DNA from 4 places in the Sphingomonas sp. Leaf38 genome. Region 3 is predicted to be linked to each of the others. Evidence: predicted binding sites of a transcription regulator. Region 3 holds the regulator's gene; each other region holds the start of a gene.
The links. Region 3 encodes LexA, which represses DNA repair genes until DNA is damaged. Its sites were predicted from a motif close to GTTCCNCNCTTGTTCT; they were not measured.

Region 1: the regulator LexA is predicted to act here: its motif matches at 1,722-1,737, upstream of recA (recombinase RecA).
Region 2: the regulator LexA is predicted to act here: its motif matches at 1,447-1,462, upstream of ASE88_RS16825 (ribonucleoside-diphosphate reductase subunit alpha).
Region 4: the regulator LexA is predicted to act here: its motif matches at 1,530-1,545, upstream of uvrA (excinuclease ABC subunit UvrA).

Annotation. Positions count from the first base shown of each region.
Region 1 covers NZ_LMLD01000010.1:130,427-133,635, reverse strand. Annotated here, with positions in the region: gene ASE88_RS06195 (tetratricopeptide repeat protein) at 1-479, shown strand, start outside; gene ASE88_RS06190 (4-(cytidine 5'-diphospho)-2-C-methyl-D-erythritol kinase) at 705-1,580, shown strand; gene recA (recombinase RecA) at 1,815-2,888, shown strand.
Region 2 covers NZ_LMLD01000012.1:276,533-279,741, reverse strand. Annotated here, with positions in the region: gene ASE88_RS16825 (ribonucleoside-diphosphate reductase subunit alpha) at 1-1,368, opposite strand, end outside; gene ASE88_RS16815 (PAS domain-containing sensor histidine kinase) at 2,014-3,209, opposite strand, start outside.
Region 3 covers NZ_LMLD01000011.1:1,602,051-1,605,259, reverse strand. Annotated here, with positions in the region: gene ASE88_RS14825 (molybdopterin molybdotransferase MoeA) at 259-1,440, shown strand; gene lexA (transcriptional repressor LexA) at 1,509-2,180, shown strand; gene ASE88_RS14815 (ComEC/Rec2 family competence protein) at 2,361-3,209, opposite strand, start outside.
Region 4 covers NZ_LMLD01000011.1:754,128-757,336, reverse strand. Annotated here, with positions in the region: gene uvrA (excinuclease ABC subunit UvrA) at 1-1,519, opposite strand, end outside; gene ASE88_RS10850 (hypothetical protein) at 1,668-2,213, shown strand; gene ASE88_RS10845 (GGDEF domain-containing protein) at 2,379-3,209, opposite strand, start outside.

The sequences.
Region 1 (3,209 bases), on a different contig from region 3:
GCGGCAGCTGGGCGGCATGGCTGCAATATGGCGGCGCGCTCGATCAGGCCGGCCGCTGGCCCGAGGCCCGCGACGCGCTCGAAAAGGCCGTCGCGCGCGGCCCGGCGCAACCGCTTGCACTCAATTATCTCGGCTTCGCGCAGGTCGAGCATGGCGACGACATCCCCGCGGCGCTCAAGCTGCTCGAACGCGCCACCCGCCTTGATCCGACCAATGCCTCGATCACCGACTCGCTGGGCTGGGCCTATCATCTCTCCGGCAACACCGTGCGCGCGCTGCCGCTGCTCGAAACCGCCGCGCAGGCTGAGCCCACCAATGCCGAAATCGCGGATCACCTCGGCGACGCCTATTGGAGCGTCGGCCGACACTATGAAGCCCGCTACGCGTGGCGCGCCGCGCTGCTGACCGCCGAACCCAGCGATACCGCGCGCCTGACTGCGAAGATCACGAACGGCCTCCCGCCCAACGCGCGTCGCTGACTCGCTTGTCGCAACGGGAAGGGGCCAGCACCGGGCAGTGCCTGGCCCGAACCTGGCGAAGTGCGCCCCCCTTGCGTCGTCCTGACGAAAGTCAGGATCCAGAGCCGGGCACGGCATCGCTCGTTACGCTGGATCCCGACTTTCGTCAGGATGACGGGAGGCTGGCGTTGCCAGCGCCCCTCCGTCCGCTAAGCCCAACCCGAACCGCAAACCCCGAGACCCACGATGCCCGCCACCACCGAACCCGCGCCTGCGAAGATCAACCTGGCGCTCCACGTCCGCCGCCGCCGCGACGACGGCTATCACGAGCTCGAAACGCTGTTCGCCTTCGCCACCGACGGCGACATCGTCACCGTCGAACCGGCCGCCGCGAACAGCTTCATCATCACCGGCCCCTTCGCGGATGCGCTGCTCCCCGCCCCAAAACACAACACCACCCCGGCCTCCGCCGGGGTGGCGGCATGGGGTGGCAACCTCGTCACCGCCGCGGCCGACGCCTTCACCGCCGCGTTCGCCCCAGACACCCACCACGCGATAACGCTCGAAAAGCACCTCCCGATCGCCTCGGGCATCGGCGGCGGCTCGGCCGACGCCGCCGCGACGCTCCGCGCGCTCGCCCGCCTCCACTGCGTCGGGCCGACCGATCCCCGCCTCCACGCGATCGCCGCAACGCTCGGCGCGGACGTCCCCGCCTGCCTCGCCAACCGCACCACGCTCGGCACCGGCAAGGGCGACACCCTCGCAAACCTCGAGGGCCTGTCCGGAACGCCGCTCCTCCTCGTAAATCCCGGCGTCGCGGTCTCCACCGCCGCGGTCTTCAAGACGTGGGATGGCCAGGATCGCGGCCCGATCCCCGAAGGCGACCTTCTCACGCGCGCAACCGCCGGCCGCAACGATCTGGAGCCCCCCGCATTGGCCTTGGCCCCCGTCATCGCCGACGTCCGCATGCTGCTCGACGCGGCACACGAGGTCTTGCTGTCCAGAATGTCCGGATCCGGTGCCACCTGCTTCGCCCTTTTCGAGACAGCCGAAGCCAGAGACGCTGCCGCAACCGCCGCTTTAGCCCGCGGCTGGTGGACGCTCGCAACGACGCTCGCCTGAACGGCCTCCCACCGCGCGCCGTCATCCTGACGAAAGTCAGGACCCAGACCCAAAAACGAACACGCCGGCCACTCCCAAGCGTGCGCCTAAACGACCCGACCCATTCTTGACCAAACTCTGCCTTTTTCGCGGAAACCCGATGTTCCACACTTGTTCCAAGAGAACAAAGAGAATACATGGCGTTTGACGCGTTGAATGGCACGCGCGCTTGCTTTAGCGATGGGAGCATATTCGATGGCCGCTAATTTGAAAGTGATCGACACCGGCATGGCAACCGCAACCAACGACCGCCAGAAGGCGCTCGACGCCGCGCTCGCGCAGATCGACCGCGCGTTCGGCAAGGGCTCGGCGATGCGCCTTGGCTCCAAGGAAACGATGCAGGTCGAGGTCATCTCGACCGGCTCGCTCGGGCTCGACATCGCGCTCGGCGTCGGCGGCCTGCCGCGCGGCCGCGTGATCGAGATCTACGGGCCTGAAAGCTCGGGCAAGACCACGCTCGCGCTCCACGTGATCGCCGAGGCGCAGAAGAATGGCGGCACCGCCGCATTCGTCGATGCCGAGCATGCGCTCGACCCGGTCTATGCCAAGAAGCTCGGCGTCAACATCGACGAACTGATCGTGTCGCAGCCCGACACCGGCGAGCAGGCGCTCGAGATCGTCGACACGCTGGTGCGCTCGAACGCGATCGACGTGCTCGTGGTCGACTCGGTCGCCGCCCTCGTCCCGCGCGCGGAAATCGAGGGCGAGATGGGCGACAGCCATGTCGGCCTCCAGGCGCGCCTGATGTCGCAGTCGCTGCGCAAGCTCACCGGCTCGATCAGCCGTTCGCGCTGCATGGTGATCTTCATCAACCAGCTCCGCATGAAGATTGGCGTCATGTACGGTAACCCGGAGACGACGACGGGCGGCAACGCACTGAAATTCTACGCCTCGGTTCGCCTCGACATCCGCCGCATCGGCGCGGTCAAGGCCGGTGAAGAGGTGACGGGCAACCAGACGCGCGTGAAGGTCGTCAAGAACAAGGTCGCGCCGCCGTTCAAGCAGGTCGAATTCGACATCATGTACGGGCAGGGCGTCTCCAAGCTCGGCGAGATCCTCGATCTCGGCGTGAAGGCCGGGCTCGTCGAGAAGTCGGGCGCTTGGTTCAGCTACGACAGCGTCCGGCTCGGCCAGGGTCGCGAGAATTCGAAGACCTTCCTAAAGGACAACCCCGAAACCGCCGACCGCCTCGAAAAGCAGATCCGCGCGCGCACCGACAAGGTCGCCGAGGAAATGATGGTAGGCCCCGGCGCCGAAGACGACGCATAACCCGAACGCTCTCCCGTCAAGCGGGAGAGCCGGACTGCTTGACCCTCTCCCCTCGGGGGAGAGGGAGGGGCCCATTGCCCTTGCAATGGGAGGGCGAGGGCACGCGAGGAAACGCGTCGCCCCCAAGCCCACACCACCCCGGCGAACGCCGGGGCCAGTTGGGAAGGCCGCTCATGTCGAGTGCCACGACGACGCAAGCCCGCATCACCCCGGCGAAGGCCGGGGCCCAATTGGGATGGCTTTCCAATTCAGGTGCTACGACGCTCGCGCCCCGATGATCTCCCGCGAAGGCGGGAGCCCAGACTGGATCCCCGCCGTCGC
Region 2 (3,209 bases), on a different contig from region 3:
GCTGAACCGCTCCATCGCGCCGACATCGGCGGCATCGGGGCAGGGGCCACGCTCGATCGCGAGCTGCATCGAGGCTTCGTTCGCCTGGCTGCTGATGTGCTTGAACATGCGGAGATTCCACGACTTCGCCATCGCGCCCTCGAACGGGATGCCGCGCGCCTGGAGGAAGCTGTGGAAGCCCATCACGCCGAGGCCGACCGAGCGCTCGCGGCCCGCCGAATAGGCGGCGCGTTCCATGCCGGGCTCGTGGCGGTCGATATAGTCCTGCAGCACGTTGTCGAGGAAGCGCATGACGTCCTCGATCAGGCCCTTCTCGTCCTTCCACTGATCCCACGTCTCGAGGTTCAGCGACGACAGGCAGCAGACGGCCGTGCGCTCGTTGCCAAGGTGATCCTTGCCGGTCGGCAGCGTGATTTCCGAGCACAGGTTCGAGGTCGAGACCTTCAGGCCGAGCTCGCGGTGATGCTTCGGCATCGCCTTGTTCACGTGGTCGGCGAAGACGATGTACGGCTCGCCGGTCTGGAGACGCGTCTCGACGAGCTTCTGGAACAGCGAGCGCGCGTCGACGGTGGCGCGGATCGCCTGGTCCTTGGGCGAGCGGAGATGCCATTCCTCGCCGTTGCGGACGGCTTCCATGAAGTCGTCGGTGATCAGCACGCCGTGGTGCAGGTTCAGCGCCTTGCGGTTGAAATCGCCCGAGGGTTTGCGGATCTCGAGGAATTCCTCGATCTCGGGGTGCGAGACGTCGAGATACACCGCAGCCGACCCGCGGCGCAGCGAGCCCTGCGAGATGGCGAGCGTCAGCGAATCCATGACGCGGACGAACGGGATGATACCGCTGGTCTTGCCGTTGAGGCCGACCGGCTCGCCGATGCCGCGGACGTTGCCCCAATAGGTGCCGATGCCGCCGCCGCGCGAGGCGAGCCAGACATTCTCGTTCCAGGTGTCGACGATGCCGCCGAGGCTGTCGGGGACCGAGTTGAGGTAGCACGAGATCGGCAGGCCGCGGCCGGTGCCGCCGTTCGAGAGAACGGGGGTGGCGGGCATGAACCAGAGCTTCGAGATCGCGTCGTACAGGCGCTGCGCGTGGCCGGCGTCATCGGCATAGGCCGACGCGACGCGGACGAACAGGTCCTGGTAGCTCTCGCCCGGGAGCAGATAGCGGTCCTTGAGCGTGTCCTTGCCGAATTCGGTCAGCAGCGCGTCGCGGCTGTGATCGACCTCGACCGGGTAGATCTGCGCGCGCACGGAGTGGCTGTCCTGCGCCTGGCGCGGTGCCTTGGGGGCCTCTGCTTCGATGGCGGGGGCTGTTTGGTCGATCGTGTCTGTGGTCATGTCGCTATCCCGGCTGCTGTCTCTGAAATCCATCGAAACCGCTCCTAGTGTTCTGTATTCGTTCGAATCGGCGTCATGTTGCCATGCTACCATCGGACGGCCCCGAACGGGAGAACAAAAAGTGACCATCGCGGCGGTGGAAGGCGCGCTTACGGTCATATCGCATAGGACTATGCGAGGGTTGTTCTACCAGCGATTGGGTCCGCCCCCGAACGCAACCCCAAGAGATTGTGCCAAACCGCGCAGAGACGCAAGGGGGTGCGGGGGGTGTCCGGGGCTCGGTTCGTCGTGTTCGTCGCGGGGTTGAGCAGCGGCGAGATTCGCGACGCGTGGACTTCCGCGGGGTTCGCGATGTGCAAGGGGACGAAGCGGGAACGAAAAATTATTTACGCGGGGAAGATGGCAAATGTTGCTTTGGTTTGGGCGAGGGGGCGGTGCCCGGTATAGCGGCGCGATGCCGTTTCTCGTTCCCCCACGGAAGCGGTGGCCCAGGGGGCACGCGCGCCGCCCTGCTTGAGTCCTGGGCTCCCGCTTGCGCGGGGGAACGGGATGGGAGGATCATGTCCACGCCACGTTCAATCCACCACCGCCATCCCTACTGCACCTCCCCGGCGGAGGCCGGGGTCGTGGTGATCCTGGGGAGGTGGTGATCCTGGGGTGGTGGCAATCGGCGCTGTCTCATCCTTCGGTGATTGTGCGGATTTGCATCGCCAGCGCTTCCATCGAGAACGGCTTGGTGATCATCGACATGCCCGGCTCGAGGAAGCCCGACGCGAGCGCTGCATTCTCGGCATAGCCGGTCATGAACAGCACGCGGAGTCCGGGACGCAACACCCGGCCTGCGTCGGCAACCTGACGGCCGTTGAGCCCGGGCAGGCCGATATCGGTAACGAGGAGGTCGACGCGTTCCATCGTGCGCAACCGCTCGAGCCCTGCGGGCCCGTCATGCGCCTCTACCGCCTGATAACCGAGCTCTGCCAGCACGTCGACGATCAGCGACCGGACGACCCCGTCATCCTCGACGACGAGCACGATCTCGCCCGCGTTGGTACCTTGGTCCTGGGTCAGGCTCGGGAGCGCCTCGCCCTGCTCCGCCACGCCATGATGGCGGGGAAGATAGACCTTGATCGTCGTCCCATGGTCGAGCTCGCTATAGATTTTTGCATAGCCCTCCGACTGGCGTGCAAAACCGTAGATCATCGACAGCCCGAGCCCGGTGCCCTGGCCGATCGGCTTGGTGGTGAAGAATGGCTCGAACGCCTTGGCGATCGTGTCGGCGGACATGCCCGTGCCGGTGTCGGACACGCAGATGCAGACATAATGGCCGGGCCGGACGTCGCGCCCGCTGGCGGCAAAGTGATCGTCGAGATGCGCGTTGCAGGTTTCAATCGTGAGTTTGCCGCCGTCGGGCATCGCGTCGCGCGCGTTGATGACCAGATTGAGCAGCGAGTTCTCGAGCTGGTGCGGATCGCAGAGCGTGGTCCATAGCCCCGGAGCGAGCACCATCTCGAAATCGATCTGCTCGCCGGTCGTGCGGCGGAGCAGGTCTTCGAGCGAGGCGACCAACGCGTTGACCTGCACCGGGCGCGGATCGAGCGGTTGGCGGCGTGAGAAGGCGAGCAGCCGGTGGGTCAGCGATGCCGCGCGGTTGGCTGCGGTGGTCGCACCCTGGATGAAGCGATCGAGTTCGGTGATCCGTCCTTGCGCGACGCGGCGCTGGACGATCTCAAGGCTGCCGGTGATGCCTTGCAACAGGTTGTTGAAATCATGCGCGATGCCGCCGGTGAGCTGGCCGACCGCCTCCATCTTCTGCGCCTGGCGCAACGCTTCCTGAGCCTCGATCAATTCCTGCGTGCGATCGCGGACGCGCTGTT
Region 3 (3,209 bases):
GGGGACCCAGACTGGGCTCCCGCCTTTGCGGGAGAACAAGGAAGCAGGAGCTGACCTCGAATAAACCGGAACACCGCCGCCCCACCCCAACAACACCTGTCCTACACGCCAAACAGATGGCACAGCACGGAACATACCGGGGCACCCCCGCGCTTCCCCTTACGACACCCCGCCAAACGACGACCCGCCAAACACCGCCCAGCGTCTGCACTTCCTGAACTTCACTTTTCTGAACCGCCCGAAAACAGAGACTTACGCATGACCCTAGTCCCCGTCGCCGAAGCCCAGACCCGCCTCTTCGCCATGGCCCCCCGCGTCGGTCATGAGACCGTCCCCTTGCGCAACGCCGCCGGCCGCTGGGCCGCCGAGGACATCCTCGCCCGCCGCACTCAACCCGCCGCCGACCTCTCCGCCATGGACGGCTACGCGATCCGCTTCGCCGACCTCCCCGGCCCCTGGACCGTCATCGGCGAAAGCGCCGCCGGCCGCCCCTTCACGGGCGCGGTCGCGCCGGGCGAGGCCACCCGCATCTTCACCGGCGCCGCCATGCCCGAGGGCGCCGACACCGTCATGGTCCAGGAAGAAGCCGAGCGAGACGGCGCCACGCTGATCCTCGCCGGCGAAGGCCCACCGACGCTGGGCCGCAACACGCGCCGCAAGGGCCTCGACTTCTCGACCGGCACCCGGCTGATCGCCGCCGGCGAACGCCTCAGTCCCGCGCGCATCGCGGTCACCGCAACCGGCGGGCATGGCAGCCTCACCGTCAATCGCCGCGTCCGCGTCGCCGTCGCCGCCACGGGCGACGAACTCGTCCCCCCCGGCTCGACCACCGACGGCGTCGCGCTCCCCGAATCGAACGGCATCATGCTCGCCGCGATGCTCGCCGACATGCCCGTCGACGTCATCGACCTCGGCATCCTACCCGACAATCTCGACGTCCTGCGCGACGCCTTCGCGAGCGTTCAGGCCGACCTGCTCGTGACCACGGGCGGCGCGTCGGTCGGCGATCACGACCTTGTCCGCCCGGCGATCGAAGCCGCCGGCGGGACAATCGATTTCTGGCGGATCGCGCTGCGCCCCGGCAAGCCGATGATGGCCGGGCGGATCGGTGACATGATGATGCTGGGCCTGCCCGGCAACCCGGTCTCCGCGTTCGTCACTGCCACTCTGTTCGTAAAGCCCGTCGTCGCGCACATGGCCGGCGCGCGCGATCCACTTCCCCAGTCGACGCACGCACTGCTCGGCGAGGACCTTCCCGCCAACAACGCGCGCACCGACTATCTCCGCGCCGAACTCCGCGACGGCAAGGCCTATGCCTCGACGATCCAGGACAGCTCGATGCTGCTCATGCTCGCGCGCTCGACCTGCCTGATCGTCCGCCCCGGCAGCGCCCCGGCGGCGCGCCAGGGCGAATCGGCGGAAATCCTCGTAATTGCGTGATACGAGCGCTTGACGGCGTTAAGGATGTTCCATAGAAGTTCCCAGTCTGTTCCGGACGGAGAACCGCCATGCTCACGCGCAAGCAGCACGAACTCGTCTGCTTCATCAACGATCGCCTCAACGAAACCGGCGTCTCGCCGTCGTTCGAGGAGATGAAGGACGCACTCGATCTGAAATCGAAGTCGGGCGTCCATCGTCTGATCAGCGCGCTCGAGGAGCGCAACTTCATCCGCCGCCTGCCGAACCGCGCACGCGCACTCGAAGTGCTGCGCATGCCCGAGCGCGCGGAAAAAAAGGCGCCGTCAAAGGCATCGACCGTGAAGTCCGCGCCCGTCGCCGTACCGCAGCCCGCGAACGACGTCGTCGAGATCCCACTTCACGGCCGGATTGCCGCGGGCGTTCCGATCGAGGCGTTCGAGGGTAGCACGATGCTCGCCGTCCCTGCCGCGCTGCTCGGCACCGGCGAACATTACGCACTCGAAGTCTCGGGTGATTCGATGGTCGAAGCGGGCATCCTGGACGGCGACTACGCGCTGATCCGCCGCACCGAGACCGCGCGGGACGGCGAGATCGTCGTCGCGCTGATCGAGGACAGCGAAGCCACGCTCAAATATTTTCGGCGCGAGGGCGCCATGGTTCGCCTCGACCCCGCAAACCGCGCGTACGACCCGCAACGCTACGCGCCCGCGCAGGTCCGCGTGCAGGGTAAGCTCTCCGGCATCCTGCGCCGCTACGATTGAATATTCGTACCGGCCCTGCGTCATCGCGACGCAGAGCCGGTCCGCGGGGCATCCGGAAATCGGCTTGCGCGAAGGCGCAAAGGCGCGAAGATGGTGCCGAGCGATCTGTGTCGACCTGACGTCACGGGCGATCGAGACATCGGCGTTGACGTCTCGGTACGATCGCCTCGGCCGCACCCCTTAGCGCTGCGCCTTTGCGTGGTCATCCTGATAAAAGCGAGCGCGGTGAGCGCGAGACACCCACCGAGCGTTGTGCGATCGGATTTGGCGCGATCCGAACGAATGCACGGTGCGGGCAAGCACAGGTGGATCGCGCCAAGGGTGGCGGTCGCCGGCGTTCAGGATCGTCACGACCGTCCCCGTCCGCAAGGTTAGCGCAACACCGCCCGTCCGCCGAAGGACGCGGCGATCCAGTTTCAACCACCGCGGCACGCAGCGTTTCGGCAGACCGCGTTCGCTGACGACGATGTCGGCGGTGTGGCACGCGGCGATGAACGCTGCGATTGGTACCATGAAGGCGCTGCGTGTCGCCAAGATCCTCCATGTCCGTCGCCGTGCAACGATATCGGTGACGCACAGATCGCGGCTGCACCGCGCATCGGGCTGATCCGCGAGCAGGAGCGGTTCGCCATCCACCCCGCCATTCTCGGCCAACATGTCGCGCGTATAGTCCCCCGCCCGGTCGCGTAGCATTGCCAGCCCCGCCGCCGTCCGAACCGCGACATGGCGCCCGTCGCCCGTGACGAGAACGTCCGGTAGCGGAGTCGTGAGCGCCCAGATCGCACCGGCAGCCAGCGGAATCAGCCCGAGCCGTCGCCACCGCGTCCGCCACAGCGCGATCCAGATGCCGCCGACGATCATCAGCGCAAACGCGGCCGTCGACATCCCGGGCAAGGACCGCACCGCGCCGGGCGCGCTGGCAACGATATGCGCTAACCACAGTAGCGCATCGAGCGAGCGCTGCACCAACCACCAGATCGGCGCACCAACGCCAACTGCATCGAGCAGCAACGCCAACGCCTCCAGCGG
Region 4 (3,209 bases), 850 kb from region 3:
TGAGCGTTCCGCTCGTGCGATCGAGGTTGAGATAGTCGAGCCCGACATTGTTGAGGAAGCCGAGGCGTTCGACGATTTCCTTCAGGATGCGTTCGGCGATCGCGTTCTGCTGGTCGCCCAAGTGCTGCGGCATGTCGGTGAAGAACTCGAGCGCGTCGACGACCGAGAGGTGCGTGGCGTAGCTGATGTCCTTCATCGCGATCTTGACCGCGAGCGCTTCGGGTTTGAGGCGCGCGCCGGCGCAGACCTCGCACGGGGCGGCGGACTGGTATTTGTTAAGCTCCTCGCGCATCCACGCGCTCTCGGTCTGGAGCAGGCGGCGGTTGAGGTTGCCGATGACGCCCTCGAACGGCTTGGAGACGTCGTATTTCTTCTTGCCGTCGATGAAGGTGAGCGTGACGGGCTTGCCCTTCGAGCCGTGCAGGATGACGCGCTGGACCTCCTCGGGGAGGTCGGACCAGGGCGTCTCGATGTCGAACTTGTACTCGCGCGCGAGGCTGCCGAGGACCTGCATGTAATAGGGCGACGGGGGGTTGGATTTCGCCCAGGGGACGACCGCACCCTTCTTGATGCTGAGCATGTGGTTGGGAACGACGAGGTCTTCGTCGAACAGCAGCTTCTCGCCGAGGCCGTCGCAGGCCGGGCATGCGCCCTGGGGGGCGTTGAACGAGAAGAGACGCGGTTCGATCTCGGAGATGGTGAAGCCGCTGACCGGGCAGGCGAACTTCTCGCTGAAGACGATGCGGCCGTCGGGGGCGTTGCTGCCGAGGATTTCCGATTTCGGCGTGTGCGGCTCGACCGGGTCCGCGGGGTCGACATAGGCGAGGCCCTCGGCGAGCTTCAGCGCGGTTTCGAAGCTCTCGGCCAGGCGCGTGGCGATCTCGCCGCCGACAACGAGGCGGTCGACGACGACTTCGATGTCGTGCTTGTACTTCTTGTCGAGCGCGGGGGCTTCGTCGATGTCGTGGATCGTGCCGTCGATCCGGACGCGCGTGAAGCCCGCCTTCTGCCACTCGGCGAGTTCCTTGCGATACTCGCCCTTGCGGCCGCGGACGACGGGGGCGAGCAGGTACAGCCGCGTGCCCTCGGGGAGCGCCATGACTCGGTCGACCATCTGGCTGACGGTCTGCGCGGCGATCGGCTCGCCGGTCGCGGGGGAGTACGGGATGCCGACGCGCGCCCAGAGCAGGCGCATGTAATCGTAGATCTCGGTGACGGTCGCGACGGTCGAGCGCGGGTTGCGCGACGTCGTCTTCTGCTCGATCGAGATGGCGGGGCTGAGGCCTTCGATATGGTCGACATCGGGCTTCTGCATCAGTTCGAGGAACTGGCGGGCATAGGCGCTGAGGCTCTCGACGTAGCGGCGCTGGCCCTCGGCGTAGATCGTGTCAAACGCGAGGCTCGACTTGCCCGAGCCCGACAGCCCGGTGATCACCGTCAGCGTGTCGCGGGGGATGTCGATGTCGACGTCCTTGAGGTTGTGCTCGCGCGCGCCGCGTACGGAAATCTTGGTCAGCATAAGGCGGTCTGTTCCATATTTGTTCGCGTGCGGCAAGACGTGTTCGCGCGCAGCGACGCCTGCACGGCGCCATTCGATCGGGTGCTGAGATGGGTAACGTCGGCGGCCGGCGAAAGGGGGCATTGTCGTGCGTCAGCGCGATACTTACATGGTGTATTGGATATACAATACAGCTTTGGAGGCCGGCATGGGCAAGAAGAAGGACGAGCGAAAGCGGCGCGAACGCGAGGCCGAGCGGACCGCGCAGGCCGCGGGCGGCGCGCACACGCATGACTCGCACAAGCATGGGAAGCACAAGCATGGTGGCGCTGCTCCGTTCGCGGGGATTGCGGCAGCGTTGACACGGCAGATGGGAACGCCGGCGGGGCGACAGGTGATCGCGGCCGGGCTGATGATGGCGGCCAACGCCATTACCGCGAAGGACGCGCGTGGCGCCGCGCCACGTCCGCCCGAGCCGCCAAAGCCTGCGGCGACGCCGGAGTCGTCCGCCCCGCCGGAGTCGCCGTCGGAGTCGCGCGAGTCTGCGGCGACCGGGACCGGGCCCTTCGCCGGCGGCACCGCCACCCCGCCGAAAAGCGACGCCGCCGCGCTGCCGCCCGAATTGTCCAAGGTGATCGATTCGGTCGCTGCGGGTATCGAGCGCTTCGCCGCGGGCTTCACCAAGCCCGCCAAGCCGGACTCGCCGAAAGCCTGACCGGAGTTGAATCCTCCCCCGCCAGGGGGAGGTGGCGCCGTTAGGCGACGGAGGGGGAGGACGCGCAACATAGGCCGTCGCATACCGCCCCCTCCGTCAGGCTGGCGCCTGCCACCTCCCCCTGGCGGGGGAGGATCGTTTGGGCCGCGGTGGCGCGCGGCCTTGTCAGGCGACCTTGGCGAGGAGCCTTGGTGCGCGACGGTCGCTCTTGACGGCGTACATCGCGTGGTCGGCGCGGGCGATGAGCGTGGCGAGCGGCGTGGTGGCGGCGTCCTCGATGAGGCCGACGCTGATGCTGGGGGCGATGCCGATCGGGACGTGATGCGTCATGGTCTGCGCGAACGCGGTCGCCATGCGGGTGCCGAGTGCGCTGGCCTGCTCGACGGGAATGCCGGGGAGCAGGCAGACGAACTCGTCGCCGCCCCAGCGGGCGAGATGGCCGTGCGTACCGAGGACGTCGCGGACGATGTCGGCGAGCATGCGCAACGCGGCGTCGCCCGCGGCGTGACCCTGCGTGTCGTTGAGCATCTTGAAGCGATCGACGTCGATCATCATCACCGACACGCGTCCGCTGTCGGCGAGCGTGCGCGCGACGCGGTCTAGGCCGGCGCGGTTGAGCGCGCCGGTGAGCCAGTCGCGCTCCATCTGGTCGCGCAGCGCGTTCTGGCCGCGCTCCGCCTGGAGGATCAGCAGCGAGAAGGCGCGGAAGATGATGAAGGCGATCTGGCCGGCGGCAAACCAGGCGCCGATATCGTCATGGACGCCGGTCAGTCGCGTGCCGATCCGGTCGCCATAAGCGAGCCACCCGCGGGCGAGGAACATCGGGACGGTGATGGCGAACAGTGCGGCGATGATCCAGCCGGTCTGGAGCGACTCGCGGCGCGCCATGCGGATCGCGACGACGACGACGACGAGGTCGAACGCGGCGCGGATGACGCTGAGATAGGCGACGCGAAGGTGAAATTGCGCAGGGTCGCGGATGACCAAGAAGGGTAG